2 regions of the Oceanobacillus sp. FSL W7-1309 genome follow, and region 2 is predicted to be linked to the other one. Evidence: riboswitches for the same ligand, from Rfam matches in the RefSeq annotation. Region 2 holds a riboswitch; the other holds the start of a gene.
The links. Region 2 has a riboswitch for glycine ahead of gcvT (glycine cleavage system aminomethyltransferase GcvT). Riboswitches for the same ligand answer to the same signal wherever they lie in the genome.
Positions count from the first base shown of each region.

Region 1 (9,180 bases), 630 kb from region 2:
CGAGGTGTTGGAATGGGGAGCATATATCGAAAAACTGGATGCAGGCGAACAGGAAATGTTTATTTTAGGTTGGTCTAACAGTACTGCCCATGCGGATAATACGTTCTATCCATTATTCCACAGTGATAATCTTGGAGCATCTGGAAATACGGTATTCTTTGAAAACAGTGAACTAGATACCTTAATTGAAGAAGCTCGTCAAGCACAAGACGAAGCTGAGCAATTAGAGCTTTATAAACAAGCAGAAGAAATGCTTGTAGATCTTGCTCCAATGGCTTACTTAACGCACAAAGATTATTTATTAGGTGTACGTGATGAAGTGAAGGGATTAACAATGTATCCTTCAAAATTGCTAAATTTGAAAGAAGTATCTATTGAGGAATAAGTTTATTTGCTTTGGAGGCTGTCCGAGGGTTCGGGCAACCTCCTTTCATATAATAAATAACCCCGACACGTTTAATACATGTACTTACACTATCTTAATTTTGATTCGTTCCACTCACTTACGCAAGAGCTGATACTGAGGTAAGCTTGCAAAAATTTCTAACGCCAATTCTTCATTATACGTATGGACAGTTAAGTTACGATGGTCTACCATATTTAATCCAAGTATGGTTTCTCTTTCACTAAATATACCAACTTCTCGAGAAGAACGAATTACTCCTTTTGCTGCCATCGTTTGCAGCTGAACTCTCCTTAATCTTGAAGCAACCGAATTATAAATTCCTTTATATCTACAACACGTGGATATATTGGTTCCTCCTCGGTTCCTGTTATTATCAGTGGTACAAGAGATTCTTGTTTGTGCAAGGAACCGTGTGCTGCACCAGAAAGATGGACAGGTGATGATTGCGCCTTAAACTCACAGCCCGGTTTCGCATTGACGACAATGAAACGCCCCGAATGGGAGTTGAAAACACTATACAACCGAGCTAACGCATCTGGATAGTTACCATAGGTGACTCTTTTTTCAGTGGTCAGATTTAAATCTAGAATCTTAGCATCCCCTTCTATACTCCATGATTGATTATAAATATCAGTAAATTTCCCGGAAGGGCGATATTTCAGTGACCCTTCTTTCATACCAGATTCTACATGAATGGAGCTTTCATTTTTCCAGGCTATAATATCGATCCTCTCATCGTTTTTGAGCTGTTCGATAATAGCAGACAACGGCAGACTGTCATCCAGTACATAAATATAAGACATCCGCTGATTTACACATAGAACGATCTGATCTTTCTTATGTACTGGGCGTCTTATTCGGGAGATACGGTATTTTTTTAACCATTTTCTTAAATCAATGACAAATTCTCGATGATTTGTTCCTGTTGCAGAGTGACCATTATCCCCCATCACTAGCCATGCATTTTGATTAATTGCTTCCTTCCAGCTTGGATACAAATCCAATATTTTTTGAATTTCCTTATCAATCTTTGTGATACCTTTAATATCCATCGGCCCCTTTAAATGAATTCGGGCATCCATGTCCTGAAATATACAGAAGATAAATGAAGGAAGTTTGTTCTTTCTAATAAGATACTTAAGTTCCCGAGCAGTATATTTATAGTTTCCAGCAGCTATTTGCGTTGCGAATCCCCATGGACGTACTTTTGAAAAGGTTCCCAAAGAAAAGATATTTGCTGCTTCCGTTGTCCACTTTCCATTTTTAAATCGCGTCAAGGCACTGAATAACTTTGGTGTTTGCAACTTTTGCGGGGTGTTTCCACGATATACAAAGGAATTAATGGAAGCTGAATTCATCCCCCTTTTAGCTAATTCCTCATAAATTGTAGTGACTTCACTGCTCAGATGCTCATTATTCAGTCGGAAAAGCATATTATGGACCGTTCTGCGAATCCCTAACCTAAACGTTTCCCTAAAACCAGTACCGTAGTTAATAATCTCTTTTTTGGAATTATCGAACCAAGTTAAACCAGGTATATGATGTTGGTCAGCATAAGTACCTGTCAAAAGGCTGCTGTCGATTGTTACCGACATGGTTGGAAATGAAGTCACCATATTCGTAAAATAACTACCATTTTCCATCAAAAATTGTAAAGCAGGAGCTTGTCCTGTTTGAATAGCTAATTCCAGCGGTTCAGACATCAATGAATCGATGTTCAGCAAGATTACAGTTTTTTTCGATTGTGTGTTTTTTTTCATAATTACCATCCTCGCACGAGATTCAATATGTGAATTTCCCCCTCTTTGCTCTGAATCGGTTCTATTTTCTTTTAACCAACTATTCAAAGACCAGCAGGAAGCTTCAAAAATCTACTATAAAATAATGATTACTATGTGTTTAGCTTATAGAAATAATTCGAGAGGTTGTCCAAAACGTGAGCAGTTTTCAATCCAAAATAATAATTGGGTCCTATTTTATTATTTTGCACAGTATCTATAATTTCATGAATGCAAGATACTCAGCCATGCGCTCAACAAGCTCATTCGAATTGATTTGATATTGCATCAATATTAACTGCTACATATCACTTTCAACAATTAGGAACAAATAAAAATAACCCTGCCACAGATATTATCGTGACAAGGGTTTGCATTTTCCCTCTATAGTAGAATTTTATCTCATAAGGTATAACAACCTTGAACTACGAACAAGCTTGCTTTCTTTATAATCTATAATATCTATGCTTTATTGACATTTACATAGCATCGGCTTTTTCGCCAATCCGCTCTTTCCTTTTTCCATGCATGAAGAAATAAAGTACTATCGTAACGAAAACCATGAGCCCCATCATGAAATATAAGCTGCTATATCCAGTCAGCGGAATCAGATAGCCAAGTAAATAAGGACCGAATCCAAGACCAGCATCAAGCGCGATATAGTAAGTTGATGTTGCTAATCCAATCCGATCTGGCGGTGTCACTTTAACCGCTATTGCTTGGGTAATGGATTGCATGTTTCCGAATCCAAGACCAATAAGAACACCAGCTGCTAATAAAGCAAAACTATTCGTTGTAAAGCTTAGAAGCAGTAATCCTGCACCAAACAGAATAAAAGCTGGATACATAACAGTATTTTCACCTTTTAAGTCCATTAAGCGACCTGTAAATGGACGTGATACTAGGATAGCTACTGCATAAACAACGAAAAAGAAGCTTGCCACCTCGACAAGACCAATCTCGATTGCATAGAAATTAATAAAAGAAAGAACACTTGAATACCCAAGTGATACGATAATTACAATGAATGCAATCGGCAGTGCTCTTGGTTCCACAAAATCGGAAAACTTAATTTTCCTTCTTTCAGCTACATTTGCAGGTTTTCCTGCAAATGGTATCTTAACAAACAGAGATATGATAAAACTAATAATCGCTAATGCAAGACAAAAGCCAAAAATCACTTGATAGCTCGTATGTGAGCTCATGTATAGTCCAAAGAAGGGTCCAATGGCTGTTGCCAGCGTAATACTCATACTGAAGTAGCCAATCCCTTCACCTTTTCGATCATTAGGAATCAACTCAGCAATAATAGTTCCTGTAGCTGTACTTGCCACCCCTAATGCGATTCCGTGTAATAAACGAGTTACAAGCAGTATCTCTATCCCTGCATGAATAAAGTATAAAAGGGATGTCAAAATAAAAAAGGTAAGCCCAAAATATAATACTTTCTTGTACCCAATAGATGAGATCATTCGTCCAATAAACAAACGCCCTACTAATGTTCCTATGATAAATATACCTGTTATAAGACCAGCTACACTCTCTGAAACATGATATTTATCGACTGCATAAACAGCCATGGTCACTAATAATAAGTAAAAAACGAAATATAAGAAAAAATTTGCTGCTGCTATAATAATAAAATTCTTCGTCCATAATTGAGATTTTGTTTGTTTCACTGTTTCTATCACTTCACTTCTTAATATTATTTTTAATTTCTTCCATCACCCGAATAAAATCAATCAATTCTGATTCCGAGATGTCTTTTAGAATTTCCTTTTCAAACTGATCAATGGTCACACGTACTTCCTCATAAACAGCTGTTCCTTGCCCAGTCAGCTGCATGCGTTTTTCGCGCTTATTTCTTCCAGCCACCTGTTCGACATAGCTCATTTCCTCTAAACTGGCAAAGGTTCTAGTGATGGTAGGCTTCTCCACACCTTGATAATGAGAAATTTCCACAAGTGTTGAAGCTCCATAATTGTACAGATAATACAAAATGGTCCACTGTGCTCGATGCAGGTTATGTTTATTCAACAAGACATTAAGTCTATTTTCAAAAGGGCGATACAACATAATTAATTGATGGAAAAATTTCTGTGCAGATTTTATGGAAAACGCCTCCTATATGATTATCATAGATAATGGTTACCTAAGGTAACCATTATCTATGATAACAAAATTTCAGGAATTTGTCTATACGATGCTAAAGTTACTATTGCTAGAACAAAAGAAGCTGGGACAAAAGTATTTTTATGAAGTGAAAACCGAACATGATTGATGCAAATAACTCGCTCCGGAAATATAATTCGCTAAGTTTGTACATCGTTCGTCTTTAACATTAAGTATTTTAGTTATGTTTCAGCCTCTTCTACCTAATAAATAAAAACGAAACACAACTCTTACTAGAAAACAGTTTCTCTAATTTCCCTTTCCTCATAGTAATTCACTCTATAACCATATAGTTATCTACCTTTTTTACTATTTTCTATACTATTTAATCACGCTCCTTTCTGACAGTTTACGTAGAATATCGTAAATCAAAGAAAGGAGAAAGTGTATGTTAAATTTTTCAATGATTGACTTGGTCCGACGCAATGGAAAAAAAGTTGACAAAAATATAAGGGGAGAAATGGTTAACTTTTATCGGCCTTTTCGTTATATCCCTTGTTTCCTGCAAAGCTCCATAGAGCGTGTTAGAAAAAAAACAAAGAAATTACCCGTCGTAATAAAATTTGCCCCTGATTCCTTTTCTTCTGGGTTAAACGATGTAAAGGAAACAAAGTGTCGTTCTCTTCGCGAATACCCTTCTATTTCCTGTTGTTCAGCTAAATTATCCGTAAAAAATATTGAACATTTAATCACGAACTGCAACCATATCCAAAAAGTCTATTTAGACAGAAAGGTGACAACTTTACTAGATACCGCTTCCCCGGCAATAAACGCAAATGTTTTAAAAGATAATGGGTTAACAGGAGAAGGCGTAACCATTGCAGTAATCGATACTGGTATACATCCACATGAAGATTTACAAGATCGCATTATTGGCTTTAAGGATTTTGTTAATAGGAAATCTGATCCCTATGATGACAACGGTCATGGAACTCATTGTGCTGGAGATGCGGCTGGCAATGGCTTGTTATCGAATGGACAATATCAAGCTCCAGCATCCCAAGCTAATTTAGTAGGTGTCAAAGTACTAGATAAGATGGGAGCTGGTTCATTATCAACTGTTATTGAAGGAATCGAATGGTGCATCCAACATCAATCCGAATATAATATTGATATTCTTTCCCTTTCACTCGGTTCCGATGCTGTAGCACCTGCTGAAGATGATCCTGTGGTAAATGCGGTTGAAATAGCCTGGGATAACGGAATGGTTGTCTGTGTAGCCGCTGGAAACTCTGGTCCCGGAGAACAAACCATTGCAAGTCCAGGAATAAGCCCAAAGGTCATTACAGTCGGAGCAGCTGATGATAATAATACCGTTGACCGATCCGATGATTCAGTAGCTGATTTTTCAAGTAGAGGTCCGACGATTGATGGGCTTATTAAGCCAGATTTATTAACACCAGGAGTCGATATTATCTCTTTACGAGCTCCCAGATCTTTCCTTGATAAAACCAATAAAGCAGCACGTGTGGACACTCACTATATGTCCTTATCCGGAACGTCAATGGCTACGCCGATATGTGCAGGAGTAATTGCACAATTGCTTCAACGTGATCCAAATCTTACGCCTGATCAAGTCAAAGAAAGGCTTTTGGATGCATGCGACGATTTGGGACAATCCCCACATATTCAAGGTGCTGGTTATTTAAATGCTAGTGATCTGATTGAGGACTTTGCAAATGTCGAGTAGAGGCTTACGTGTTTCTTCACTCGTATAAGTTTTACTGTTTTGCTTTTTCAAACCCTCTGTCTCCTCTAGATACTATTAGGCAGAGTTAAATGTATGGTGTAAGAACAAAAAAAGTAAGCCAAATCATCCTAGGCTTTTTCAGATAGGAATGATTTGACTTACTTTTTACTTTCGCCTGATTCTTAAAATAGCTCATCAACTGCCCTTGAGCTTCTTATAGCCCAAATCAGCCGGGCGATAAAGGGAATTTAGGTATTTCTTCAAAAATGTTAACCCATTTGAAACGAGCCAAATAATTTTATTAATAAGACTAAAACATGAGCCCGGCTTCCACATATAGATTATTATCCCCGTTCAACCTTATCCGCCACTAATCCTTCTTCATTTTTCTTATCTTTATGGGGCACGATTCTTTTGCGTACCTTATAAATCACAATTAGCGCGATAAACCAAACGGGCGTTATCATCAACGAAACACGTGTATCTTCTGCAATTGCAAGCACAACAAGAACAAATGTCAGGAAGGCAAGGATTAAATAATTTGCAAATGGATAAAATGGCATCTTAAATTTATTCACTTTTGCCAGATCAGGTCTTGTTTTACGGTATTTCAAATGACTGATGACCGTAATCCCCCAAATAAATATAAAGCATACTGTAGAAATACTTGTAACGAGTGTGAATACTCCTTCTGGCATTACATAATTTAATGCGACTGAAATTAAAACAACTGCAGTCGAAAAGAACAATGCATTGGAAGGAACCTTTCTTTTATCAAGCTTGGCAAATTTTTCCGGTGCATTTTTCTCTTTAGCGAGTGAATATACCATCCGGCTTGTACTGAAGATGGCACTATTACATGCTGAAGCAGCAGAAGTTAGAACGACAAAATTGATGATACCAGCAGCACCAACGATACCAACTACCGTAAAGACTTGGACGAATGGACTTTCAGTTGGGCTGATAGCGGTCCATGGATACACACTCATAATAACAAGAAGTGCACCTATATAAAAAATGATAATTCGAATAGGAATATTATTTATCGCTTTAGGTATAACTTTCTCTGGATTTTCTGTTTCTCCCGCTGTAAGTCCTACAAGTTCGATACCAACAAACGCAAATACGACCATTTGAAAAGAGAGGATGAAACCATTTACACCATTTGGAAACATGCCTCCGTGGTTCCATAGATTCGTGAAACTCGCTCCACCTGCATCCGTGGAAAAACCACTTATAATCATAACAATACCTGTAACTATTAAGGCTAGAATTGCGATGACTTTAATTAATGCGAACCAGAATTCCATTTCTCCAAACAGTTTTACGGTGGCCAAGTTCATACATAATAAAATAACAAGCGCGATTAATCCTGGCATCCATTGTGGTATCGTTGGAAACCAATACTGGGTATAGAGGCCAACTGCTGTTAAGTCAGCCATTGCAATGGAAATCCAACAGAACCAATATGTCCAGCCAGTTAAAAATGCTGTCATTTCACCTAAATAATCTCTTACAAAGTCAACAAACGAATGATAGCTTAAATTACTTAACAGCAATTCTCCAAGGGCACGCATGATTAAAAAGAGAACAGCACCTGTAATCAAGTATGCGAATAATATGGATGGCCCTGCTAAATGTATTGATTTTCCTGCACCAAGAAATAATCCCGTACCAATTGCTCCACCAATAGCTATCAGTTGTACGTGTCTGTTTTTTAAACCCCTATCTAATTTTTGTTCTTGCATACAATTCCCTTCTCTCAACCTTTTTGATAATTATTAATTGATTTAGTTGCTAGTTCTTCAGTCTTTTATAAAATCATCATTTCAATTATATAACTGAAAAATCCCACATTTAAAAAAAGGATAGAGAAGGGCTATATTATTTCCATTCTCTGTCCTTTTACCTGAAAGTTTATCCTTCTATAATAGAAGGTCCCCTTTGGTGGCATAAATTGCACTCTCCAGAGTAGCGTCCTGTATTGGTGCTTTTACCTGAGAGATTAATTCCAATGGTTTTTTTGGAACTTGCTCCTTCGGTGGCGATATACTTCGCTCTCTCCCAATACAATCATCCGCAAGTTATGTAACTGTATAATATACTTAATTGTAATAACAATAGAATTTTTATTATAGCATATTATTTGATATCTCATCAATGTCATTACATTAAATTTAAAGCAGTTCCGAGATATAAATTCTTGTCCTGATCAAAACGATTATCGTGCTGCAGCACTGGAAAAAGCAAAAAAATGTTCAGTAAACCTTCAAGAATATTAAAAAGGTCAACGGCGTCTGAATCTGCCAAATATGTAAAGAGTTTAACATTTGATTCGTGCGGAAAAGTTGAGAAAAGAAGAAGAATGGATGTTATTAGATAACTAAGTAAACAGTCAAAAAATAACAGAACAGAGATTAGTAGGGCGTAAATTGGGCAATTACGTAACATTTAATAAAAAAAAACCTCGCCACAATTATAATTGTAACGAGGGTTTCCTATTATATTACCCAATAGAGCCTTCCATCTCGAACTTAATCAATCTGTTCATCTCTACTGCATATTCCATTGGAAGTTCTTTTGTAAATGGCTCGATGAAGCCCATTACGATCATTTCTGTTGCTTCTTCCTCTGTTAATCCTCTACTCATCAAGTAGAACAATTGCTCTTCAGATACTTTAGAAACTTTCGCTTCGTGCTCCAATGAAATGTTATCATTTAAAATTTCATTGTATGGAATAGTATCAGAGAACGATTCGTTATCCATGATTAGCGTGTCACATTCGATGTTTGCACGTGCACCGTCTGCTTTACGTCCAAAGTGTACAAGACCGAGGTACGAAACCTTTCCGCCTTGTTTAGAGATTGATTTTGAAACAATTGTTGAAGACGTGTTTGGTGCTAAGTGATGCATTTTTGCACCTGCGTGCTGTAATTGTCCTTTACCAGCAATAGCGATAGATAGCGTGTTACCACGTGCACCTTCGCCTTTTAATAAAATCGCAGGGTATTTCATCGTTAATTTCGAACCGATGTTACCATCAATCCATTCCATCGTTCCATTTGCATCAACTACTGCACGTTTTGTAACTAGGTTGTATACGTTGTTTGCCCAGTTTTGAATCGTTGTATAA
Region 1 covers NZ_JBBOBX010000002.1:1,411,283-1,420,462, forward strand. The annotation lists gene NST46_RS19555 (glutathione ABC transporter substrate-binding protein) at 1-385, shown strand, start outside; gene NST46_RS21885 (nucleotidyltransferase substrate binding protein) at 500-796, opposite strand; gene NST46_RS19565 (alkaline phosphatase family protein) at 697-2,166, opposite strand; gene NST46_RS19570 (MFS transporter) at 2,664-3,863, opposite strand; gene NST46_RS19575 (MarR family winged helix-turn-helix transcriptional regulator) at 3,877-4,221, opposite strand; gene NST46_RS19580 (S8 family peptidase) at 4,745-6,046, shown strand; gene NST46_RS19585 (amino acid permease) at 6,391-7,794, opposite strand; glycine riboswitch at 7,942-8,018, opposite strand; glycine riboswitch at 8,022-8,123, opposite strand; gene sufB (Fe-S cluster assembly protein SufB) at 8,553-9,180, opposite strand, start outside.
Region 1: another riboswitch for glycine. It lies ahead of NST46_RS19585 (amino acid permease); the one in region 2 lies ahead of gcvT (glycine cleavage system aminomethyltransferase GcvT).

Region 2 (9,180 bases):
CAAACGTAATATCCGTGATGTTTGGTACATTCGTAAAAATTGGCGGCATTAGGACAAAGATAAACCCCCACACAATGATTCCATATACAACTCCCATCCACATCGAATATATTTTTTTAAATATTCCATGATAAATCAAAGCTGTAACAATGGACAGCAGTCCAATTATTATAATTGTTAGAAGTGTTCCAAACCATGTGTCAACCCAATTTGCATTAGTCCATGACTTTAGAATAAAAGATTTAGGTGATATTTCACTAAAATTAAAATAATATAAGATGATCCACGCAAAACCTAAAGCTATACCTCCCACCAATCCGGTGAATAAGGACTTAGGCAATATTGAAAACTGTTCTTCAGAATTCGTGTTATGTGATTGTTTTTCTGTATTCATTGTTGTGACACCTCCAGATTTTATTATTACCAATCATTTGCAAACAAATCATTGTATTAAAACATTAGGCTAGTTGTTAACAGTATTTTCGGGTAAAATAGAATTAAGATAAACAAATCCTGTACTGAATATTTTTGTACAAATTAGGAAACAATTTCTAATAGAAAACTTATTTTTATTTAATTTACAAAAAACGGATATAAACTTGCGCTTTAGTGGTATATAACATAGTAAAAGACTATTATTATATTACAAGACTGTGGAAGGAGGAGTTTTTATGGGCCGTAGTAAATTTTCTATTGTTGTTTACATTATTATTGGCTTAGCAGTTATCGGTTTAATTTCACAGCTTTTCGGAAATACAATTAACTTTCTAACAAACATTTTAATTATGTTTGGTATTGGGGTGGCTGTTTTCGCTCTGCTATATTACTTTGTGCTGAACAAGAGAACCCCTTCTAATTCCGATGATATGAAAAAGTATAAGAAGGCAGTAAAGCAATCTAAATCCAAATACAAGCAAACTTCATACAATGCCGCTCCTAAACAGACGAAGCCCGTTGTAGCACAAAAGAAAAAACGAACAAAACGTGCTACACATTTAAAAGTAATTGAAGGTAATAAAACAAAACGAAAAGACCGAGCTTCTTTATAGCCGGTCTTCTTTATTTTAGACGTTCTTTAATATTGAAAGGGATTTCTCCACTTTAGATTGAAGCTGACAAAAGGACTGCTTGACAATGAGCGATGTTTAAGTTGACCATCGTTTTAAAAATTGATCAGCATTCTCTTTCCCGCTTTGGATTAATTCTTGCTTCACTTCCTGTGAAATATGAAAGTTAACTGCTCCTGTATGTGCAACAGGAACAAATAGAATGTTCTTTTGATCATTTTTTGATATATACCTGGCATCATGTGCTTGCTTCATTGTAGAGAATAATGCTTGATACATATCCAGGGCATTTTTAATATCTCTTGGTCCAATCCCCTTTTCAGTTGCATCTGTCAATTTAATTCCTAATATTGGCCTCTTCTTTGTATTGTCTCCATTATCAAAGATCCATAATGGAAAGTTGCTTAAAAGTCCACCGTCCACCATTATGCTTTTCTTTTTGTACAATCCAGGCATCTTTTTTGGCATAAAGAAAAAGGGAAATCCTGCACTCATTCGAACAGCTTTTGCTACTGGGAAATAATTTGCTTCAATTCCGTACACGCGTTCCAAATCGTCGGGTATGACAATAAGCTTTCCTAAAGAAAGATCACTGACAACAACTTTAAAGTAACCTTCTTTTATATCGTGAAAGGTGCGAATATTCTTTCTTGCTAAAAGTTCTTCTAGCCAACTTTCCAGTTTGTTACCTTTATTAATCCCCAGCTGACTATACAAGAAAAACCACTTCGTAAATGGCAGCAGCCTTGTTAAAAGTGGTGGGTCGATAAATTCAGTTAGATCAAGTTCATGTATAAGCTCTTCAATTTCGTTTATTTCATAACCTGCAGCTACCAATGCCCCAACAATAGCCCCCGCAGAAGTTCCGGCCACTCGTACTACTTGAAGTTGATGTTCTTTCAGACTCTCTAGTACACCAATATAAGCAAATGCTTTAACTCCGCCACCAGAAAAAACTGCATCAATCTTCATCCACTCTCTCCCCCGCGCTCATTTTTCATGATGTGTGCTTAACTACCTTCGTAAGCGAAATGAAAGGGTAATCTCTTTATATATATAAGCAAAGCGCTAAGAATAGAACAATGTCGATAAAATTGTCGTGGAGCGTGAGAACTGTGAACATGTTAGAGCGAATCATAATCACCGAAGAATAAACTCGGCCAATCTTTTAATTCATGAAAAAACCATACAGATCCACGTGAGCTGTATGGTTTTTATGCTTATTCTTTTACACTCTCCGCTTGGACTTTTTTTAATTCTTCCTGTCTTGCAGAATCTGTTTTAAAATAGTTGACAAGATCGCCAATTCGATCGATTGAATTCCAGCTTAAATGATGCTCAATACCTTCTACATCATTGTAAATATTATCTTTCTCTACCCCGATGATTTCTAAAAACTCTTCCAGAAGCTCGTGTCTAAACACTAAACGCTTTCCAATTTTTTTTCCTTTTGCAGTCAGTACAAATCCTCTATATTTTTCATAGTTTAAGTATTCGTCTTTATCTAATTTTTGTACCATTTTTGTCACGGAAGATGGGTGCACTTCTAATGCTTCTGCAATATCGGATACACGGGCATATCCTTTTGTTTCAATTAAGTTATATATTTGTTCGATATAATCTTCCATACTTGGAGTAGGCATGTAGATCTCCTCGTTTCAAGAATATTTTTTGTTTAGGGCAAAACTGTTTCTCTACTTTGAGGATACAGGAAAAGACAAATTAACACAAGTTATATTATTTTAGACGGTAAAAAACAATAGAAGTGCTACGGGGACTCTTCTTCTTATAGTTAAAGACCACATTTCAGCTGTGCTCCACAGCTTGTACAAGTATTACAACCACCAATCTCCTCTACACTATCCGTTCGACAAACTGGACAGGTGTCACCAATTTCGGAACCAATCGTAACAATGATTCATTCTAGCTCTTGGATTGTATCCATTAACACAACTTTAGGTTTTTCGGTATCTGTGAACAACTCTGTTTGTTCACCAACGGTGTTTTCTTCTGCTTCTCTTCCATGCATTCTTCGCACGTACTTTTTTCTCTTGGAGTTTTGATTTATCCCTTTTTTATTTCACTCCTTTTTAGACCCTCAATCATTCGTTGTCTAGATGGATTATCGGAAGCCCATAATTCTTTCATATGTTCACCTATTATCTTCTAGGCACTATCACTATGCTTTAGGTTCTAATGCCCGCTGGGTTCCCCATAAGCTGCTTTATTGATAGTTGTATTCTTTGTCAAGCACGAAATAAAAAATCAGCTATAAAGCAATAATCCACAATATGCAATTTGTAACATTTTACGAATTATGTAATCATGGAAACTGCAAATCGTGAACTTTTCTTATAGGAAAGAGAAAAACTTTGAAATATACCACGTCTACCCATATAATAAAATAGATAATGAACATTTTTTGGACAGACGGGGGAAGTAAAATGGAGTTTTTAATTATTGCCGTAGTTGTCTTGCTTGCTGTTGGTTTATTCCGCTATTATAGACAACGTAATTACTTGAAGGTATTAACGGAAGATCAATTCCGGGAAGGATATCGGAAAGCTCAATTAATAGATGTGCGAGAGCCTCAGGAATTTGAGAGAGGTCATATTCTTGGAGCAAGAAATATTCCTGTAAGTCAAATGCGTCAACGTTTAGTAGAAATGCGAAAAGATAAGCCTGTGTACCTTTATTGTCAAAGCGGTACACGTTCTGCTCGTGCGGCACAGCTACTACACAAAAAAGGCTATCAGGATATTTATCATTTAAAAGGCGGTTTCAAGAAATGGACCGGTAAAATTAAAACGAAAAATTAATAAAAATTTAGCCTTGAGGTTCAAAAGTTACCTCAAGGCTTATTTTTTATTTATAATATCGTAAAATAGGCTTTCTTGCTGCGGTAGTTTCATCCATTCGTTTCACAATTGTATTATGTGGTGCTTCCTGTACGACTTCAGGATTATTCTCTACTTCCTCAGCAATTCGAAGCATTGCATCGATAAAACCATCTAATGTTTCCTTCGATTCAGTCTCTGTAGGCTCAATCATCAAGCCCTCCTCTACATTCAATGGGAAGTAAATGGTTGGTGGATGGTAATTAAAGTCTAATAGTCGCTTTGCAATATCAAGAGTACGTACCCCAAGCTTCTTTTGTCTGCTTCCTGACAATACAAATTCGTGCTTACAATGCTGGTTATATGGTAATTCATATGCCTTCTCCAATTTCCGCATCATATAATTCGCATTTAATACCGCATATTCACTTACTTTTTTCAAACCTTCTGCTCCCATTGTTCGGATATACGTATAAGCTCTGAGATTAATTCCAAAGTTTCCGTAGTATGGCTTAACACGACCGATTGATTGAGGTCTATCATATTCGAACACATATTCATTCTCTTTTTTCGTAATAATCGGTTTAGGAAGAAAAGGTTCGAGCTCTTTCGATACACCAACAGGTCCAGAACCTGGTCCGCCGCCGCCATGGGGACCTGTAAAGGTTTTATGAAGATTTAAATGCACTGCATCAAAGCCCATATCTCCTGGACGTGTATAACCCATAATTGCGTTTAAATTTGCGCCATCATAATATAATTTCCCACCTGCAGCATGAACAATTTCTGCCATTTCCATAATTTCTGTTTCAAATAATCCAAGTGTATTTGGATTTGTCAGCATGAGTGCAGCGGTATCATTACCAACAACACGTTTTAAGTCTTCTAAATCTACAAGTCCTTTTTCATTTGTTTTTACGGTTACTGCTTCAAAACCAGCAACTGCTGCTGATGCCGGATTTGTGCCATGTGCAGAATCCGGCACAATCACTTTTGTTCTCCCAAAATCGCCATTTGCTTCATGAAACGCGCGAATCATCATTAATGCAGTCCATTCACCATGAGCACCTGCAGCGGATTGTAAAGAAACTTCATGCATCCCTGTAATTTCTTTTAAAGCCGTTTGCAAATCATAAAGCATTTCCATTGCACCTTGAACCGTTTTGGGATCTTGGTATGGATGGATATGGCTAAATCCTTCCAAGCGTGCAACATCTTCGTTGATTTTCGGATTATATTTCATCGTACAGGATCCTAGTGGATAGAATCCAGAGTCCACTCCATAATTTCGATTAGAAAGCCCAGTGTAATGGCGCATGATTTCCAGCTCACTTACCTCTGGTAACTCTGGTGGAGTCTTTCTTACGTATACGTCATCCAATTCAGCATTAAGATCAATTTCTGGAACATCTAAATTCGGCAGGCTATAGCTTGTTCTTCCTTCCTTGCTACGTTCAAATATTAATGGAAACTCTTGATTAGCCATTGATATCCCCCAATTCTTTTACAAACGTATCAATATCTTCTTTTGTACGAATTTCTGTTACAGCAATTAACATATGCCCTGTTAATTCAGGATAATTGCGTTCCAAATCGTATCCGCCAATAATTCCTTTTTCAAACAGCTTATCATTTATAGCTGGTACGGAATTAGAAAGCTTTACAACAAATTCATTAAAGCTTGGATGTTCATATACGATTTCTAAACCAGCTGCTTTACATTGTTCAATTGCATATCGTGTTTTTTGCATGTTCAAAGCTGCCATTTTCCGCAATCCATGTTTACCTATTGAGCTCATTGCAACTGAACTTGCAAGTGCATTTAATGCCTGATTTGAACAAATATTAGAAGTAGCCTTATCACGACGGATATGCTGTTCCCTTGCCTGTAATGTTAATACAAAGCCTCGTACACCATCTTCATCCTTTGTTTGTCCCACTAAACGCCCTGGAACTTTACGCATTAGTTTTTCGGTCGTTGCAAAATAACCACAGTGAGGTCCACCGAATTGTCCAGCAATCCCGAATACTTGCGTATCACCAACAACGATATCTGCACCGAATTCTCCGGGCGGTGTTAAGTATCCAAGAGCCAATGGATTACTGGAAACGATAAACATGGTTTTCTTTTGTTGCTTAATTAATTCCTCCACCTTTTGTAACGGTTCAATTTGACCGAAGAAGTTCGGGTATTGTATCACAACACCAGCAATCGTATCATCCAACTCTTGTTCTAAATGATCAAGGTCCGTTAAACCATTCTTTAATCCGATTTCCACGATTTCAACATTCTGTCCTCTTGCGTATGTCTCAATAACAGCACGTGACTCCGGGTGCACAGCTTGAGAAACAAGCACTTTTCTCCGTTTCGTTTGTGCTGCACTTAAATTAACCGCTTCTGCTAAAGAGGTTCCGCCATCATACATCGAAGAGTTGGCAACAGGCATTCCAGTTAATTCAGAAATCATCGTTTGAAACTCAAAAATTGCTTGCAGCTCACCTTGGGAGATTTCCGGTTGATATGGTGTATATGCTGTATAAAATTCCGATCTGGAAATAACATGGTCAACAACAGATGGAATAAAATGATCGTACACACCAGCTCCAAGGAACGAAGTATATTGTTTTAAACTAGCATTTTTATTTGCCATTTCAGTTAGTTCTTTTTTTAATTCGTATTCATTTGCTGGCTTTTTTAAGTTCAATTCTCCTTGAAAGCGTACACTACTTGGAATGTCTGAAAAAAGCTCATCTGTGGTTGAAACTCCGATTGTTTGCAGCATTTCTTCTTGATCGGTTTCAGTCATAGGTAAATAACGAAATTCCATTACGATGCCCCCTATTTATCTCGTTTATAAAATGGTGTCTTTACAATAATTGCTTTTAATTTGCGTTTTCGAACTTGGACTTCTAATTCTGTACCTTCATTTGCAAACTCGGAATCAATAAGTGCTAATCCAATATTTTTGTTAAAAGTTGGGGATTGTGTACCAGATGTTACAAACCCAATCACTTGATCATCCTTCAATACCGTATATCCATGCCGTGGAATGCCTTTATCGATCATTTCAATTCCAACTAATTTTCTTGTCGTTCCATTTTCCACTTGCTCTTTTAGTACAGATTTCCCTATAAAATCTGCTTCTTTGTTCACTTTTACAGCAAACGAAAGCCCCGCTTCAATTGGGCTGATATCCTTTGATAATTCCTGACCATACAATGCAAGACCTGCTTCGAAACGAAGTGTATCACGCGCGCCAAGTCCAATTGGCTCGAGCCCTTTGTCTTTTCCTGCCTCAAGCAGCCGATTCCACAAAGCAGGACCTTCTGATTTGTCAATATAGATTTCAAATCCATCTTCACCAGTATAGCCAGTACGCGAAACAATTGCAGTATGTTCTGAATTTTCCAGCGGAACATTTGCATCGAAGCGGAAAAACTTGATCTCGGATAGATTGGTTTTTGCAAGCTGCTGCAATATCTCCTCTGAATTCGGTCCCTGTAATGCAAATTGAACATAATCAGCTGAGGTATTGGTAATCGTTACTTCCTTTTCGCTGTATGTGTTATGCTGGAGCAGCCACTCATAATCTTTTTCTGTATTCGCTGCATTCACCACTAACAAATAATCATTTTCTGCAAGCATATAAATAATTAGATCATCGACTGTTCCCCCGTTTTCATAGCACATAATCGTGTATTGTGCTCGGTTTGGCACGAGCTTGGTCACATCATTTGTCATAACGTATTGCAGAAATTCTAAGCTTTTAGGGCCCTTTACAGCAATTTCCCCCATATGTGACACATCAAATAGCCCTGCTTTTGTTCTGGTTGCTTCGTGTTCCTGTTTGATCCCAGTAAATTGTACTGGTAAATCCCAGCCCCCAAAATCAATTGTTTTCGCCCCGTATTTTCCATATTCCGAAAAAATAGGTGTTCGTTTCAACTCGCTCATACCATCCACTCCTCCTAATTTTGTTGAAAAAGTGCATAAAAATAGAGATTCCTTCCTTACCGAAGAAATCTCTGTCCTTAAACCAGAAAGTTGCATACTTATACGAACGTTGGATGACTGTATAAGTATTTGCTTCGTGGGTGGTTTACTAATTCTAAGTAAACACTCTCCAGAGTTGCGTCCTACAAGAGTCTTTTTGCCTGAGAGATTCGCTCTTAACTTGCTCCTTCGGCGTTACATAATGTAAGCTCTCCCCTTGTAATCATCCGCTAATGAAAAATTTATATTTGGTTATACTATGTATCAGAATGTAAGGAACTCTATTTCACTTTGAATTATAACATATCAAAAAGCAAAATTATAGTGAAATCCAAATTTTAATAATAGGATGTGTGTTCAACATATGGATTCTATTGAACTACAAAAAGATTCAGCCTTTATCAATGCTCTAGAAACAGCCATTAGCAAAGAGGGTCCTTTCTCCAATTGGGAACTCTTTTCGATGGCATTTCAAGCTGAGTTAACAACAAGTTCACCTTCTTTTAATGGGTTACGTGCATTAGAGTATCTTCCACATGTTAACTTTTTAGATCACCAAACCGATGTTGCTGAACAAGCAATTGAAAAGATGAATGGTCGTGCAATATTAGCAGATGAGGTCGGATTAGGAAAAACAATTGAAGCAGGTCTTATTTTAAAAGAATACATGATTCGGGGATTAGTAAAAAATGCACTTATTCTCGTTCCTGCATCGCTTGTTAACCAATGGGTGAAGGAATTGAATGAAAAGTTTTATATACCAGCAGTTGCACATCGGAAGAATTATAGTTGGAAAGAAAATCCGATTATTATTTCCTCCCTTGATACAGCAAAACGTTCTCCTAACCGTGAAGAAATAATTGACACGGAATATGATTTTATTCTGATTGATGAAGCGCATAAGCTTAAAAATCATAAAACAAAAAACTATCAATTTGTACGTGCAATTAAAAAGAAGTACTGCTTGCTTTTAACAGCTACACCTGTACAAAACCGATTAATTGAGATATTTAATTTAATTACAATACTTCGACCTGGTCATCTAGGAAATTATGATTCCTTTATCGAAAAATATGGTAAGGATCGAAGTAAGCTGGAACAAGATCCTTATTTAAAACAATTGATTCAAAAAGTAATGATTCGAAATACGAGAAAAGCAACAAAACTCACTGAATCTAAACGGAAGATTGAGACCTTATGGATTGATTTTCCTGATAAAGCACGCGAAGTATATGACGATCTTGTCAATACTACAATCGCGTTCTCCACTTTTTCGAAAATT
Region 2 covers NZ_JBBOBX010000002.1:779,307-788,486, forward strand. The annotation lists gene NST46_RS16550 (YqhR family membrane protein) at 1-394, opposite strand, end outside; gene NST46_RS16555 (SA1362 family protein) at 672-1,049, shown strand; gene NST46_RS16560 (patatin-like phospholipase family protein) at 1,146-2,039, opposite strand; gene mntR (transcriptional regulator MntR) at 2,288-2,710, opposite strand; partial or broken gene NST46_RS16570 (hypothetical protein) at 2,860-3,084, opposite strand; gene NST46_RS16575 (rhodanese-like domain-containing protein) at 3,512-3,886, shown strand; gene gcvPB (aminomethyl-transferring glycine dehydrogenase subunit GcvPB) at 3,933-5,390, opposite strand; gene gcvPA (aminomethyl-transferring glycine dehydrogenase subunit GcvPA) at 5,383-6,732, opposite strand; gene gcvT (glycine cleavage system aminomethyltransferase GcvT) at 6,744-7,859, opposite strand; glycine riboswitch at 7,929-8,034, opposite strand; glycine riboswitch at 8,038-8,125, opposite strand; gene NST46_RS16595 (DEAD/DEAH box helicase) at 8,263-9,180, shown strand, end outside.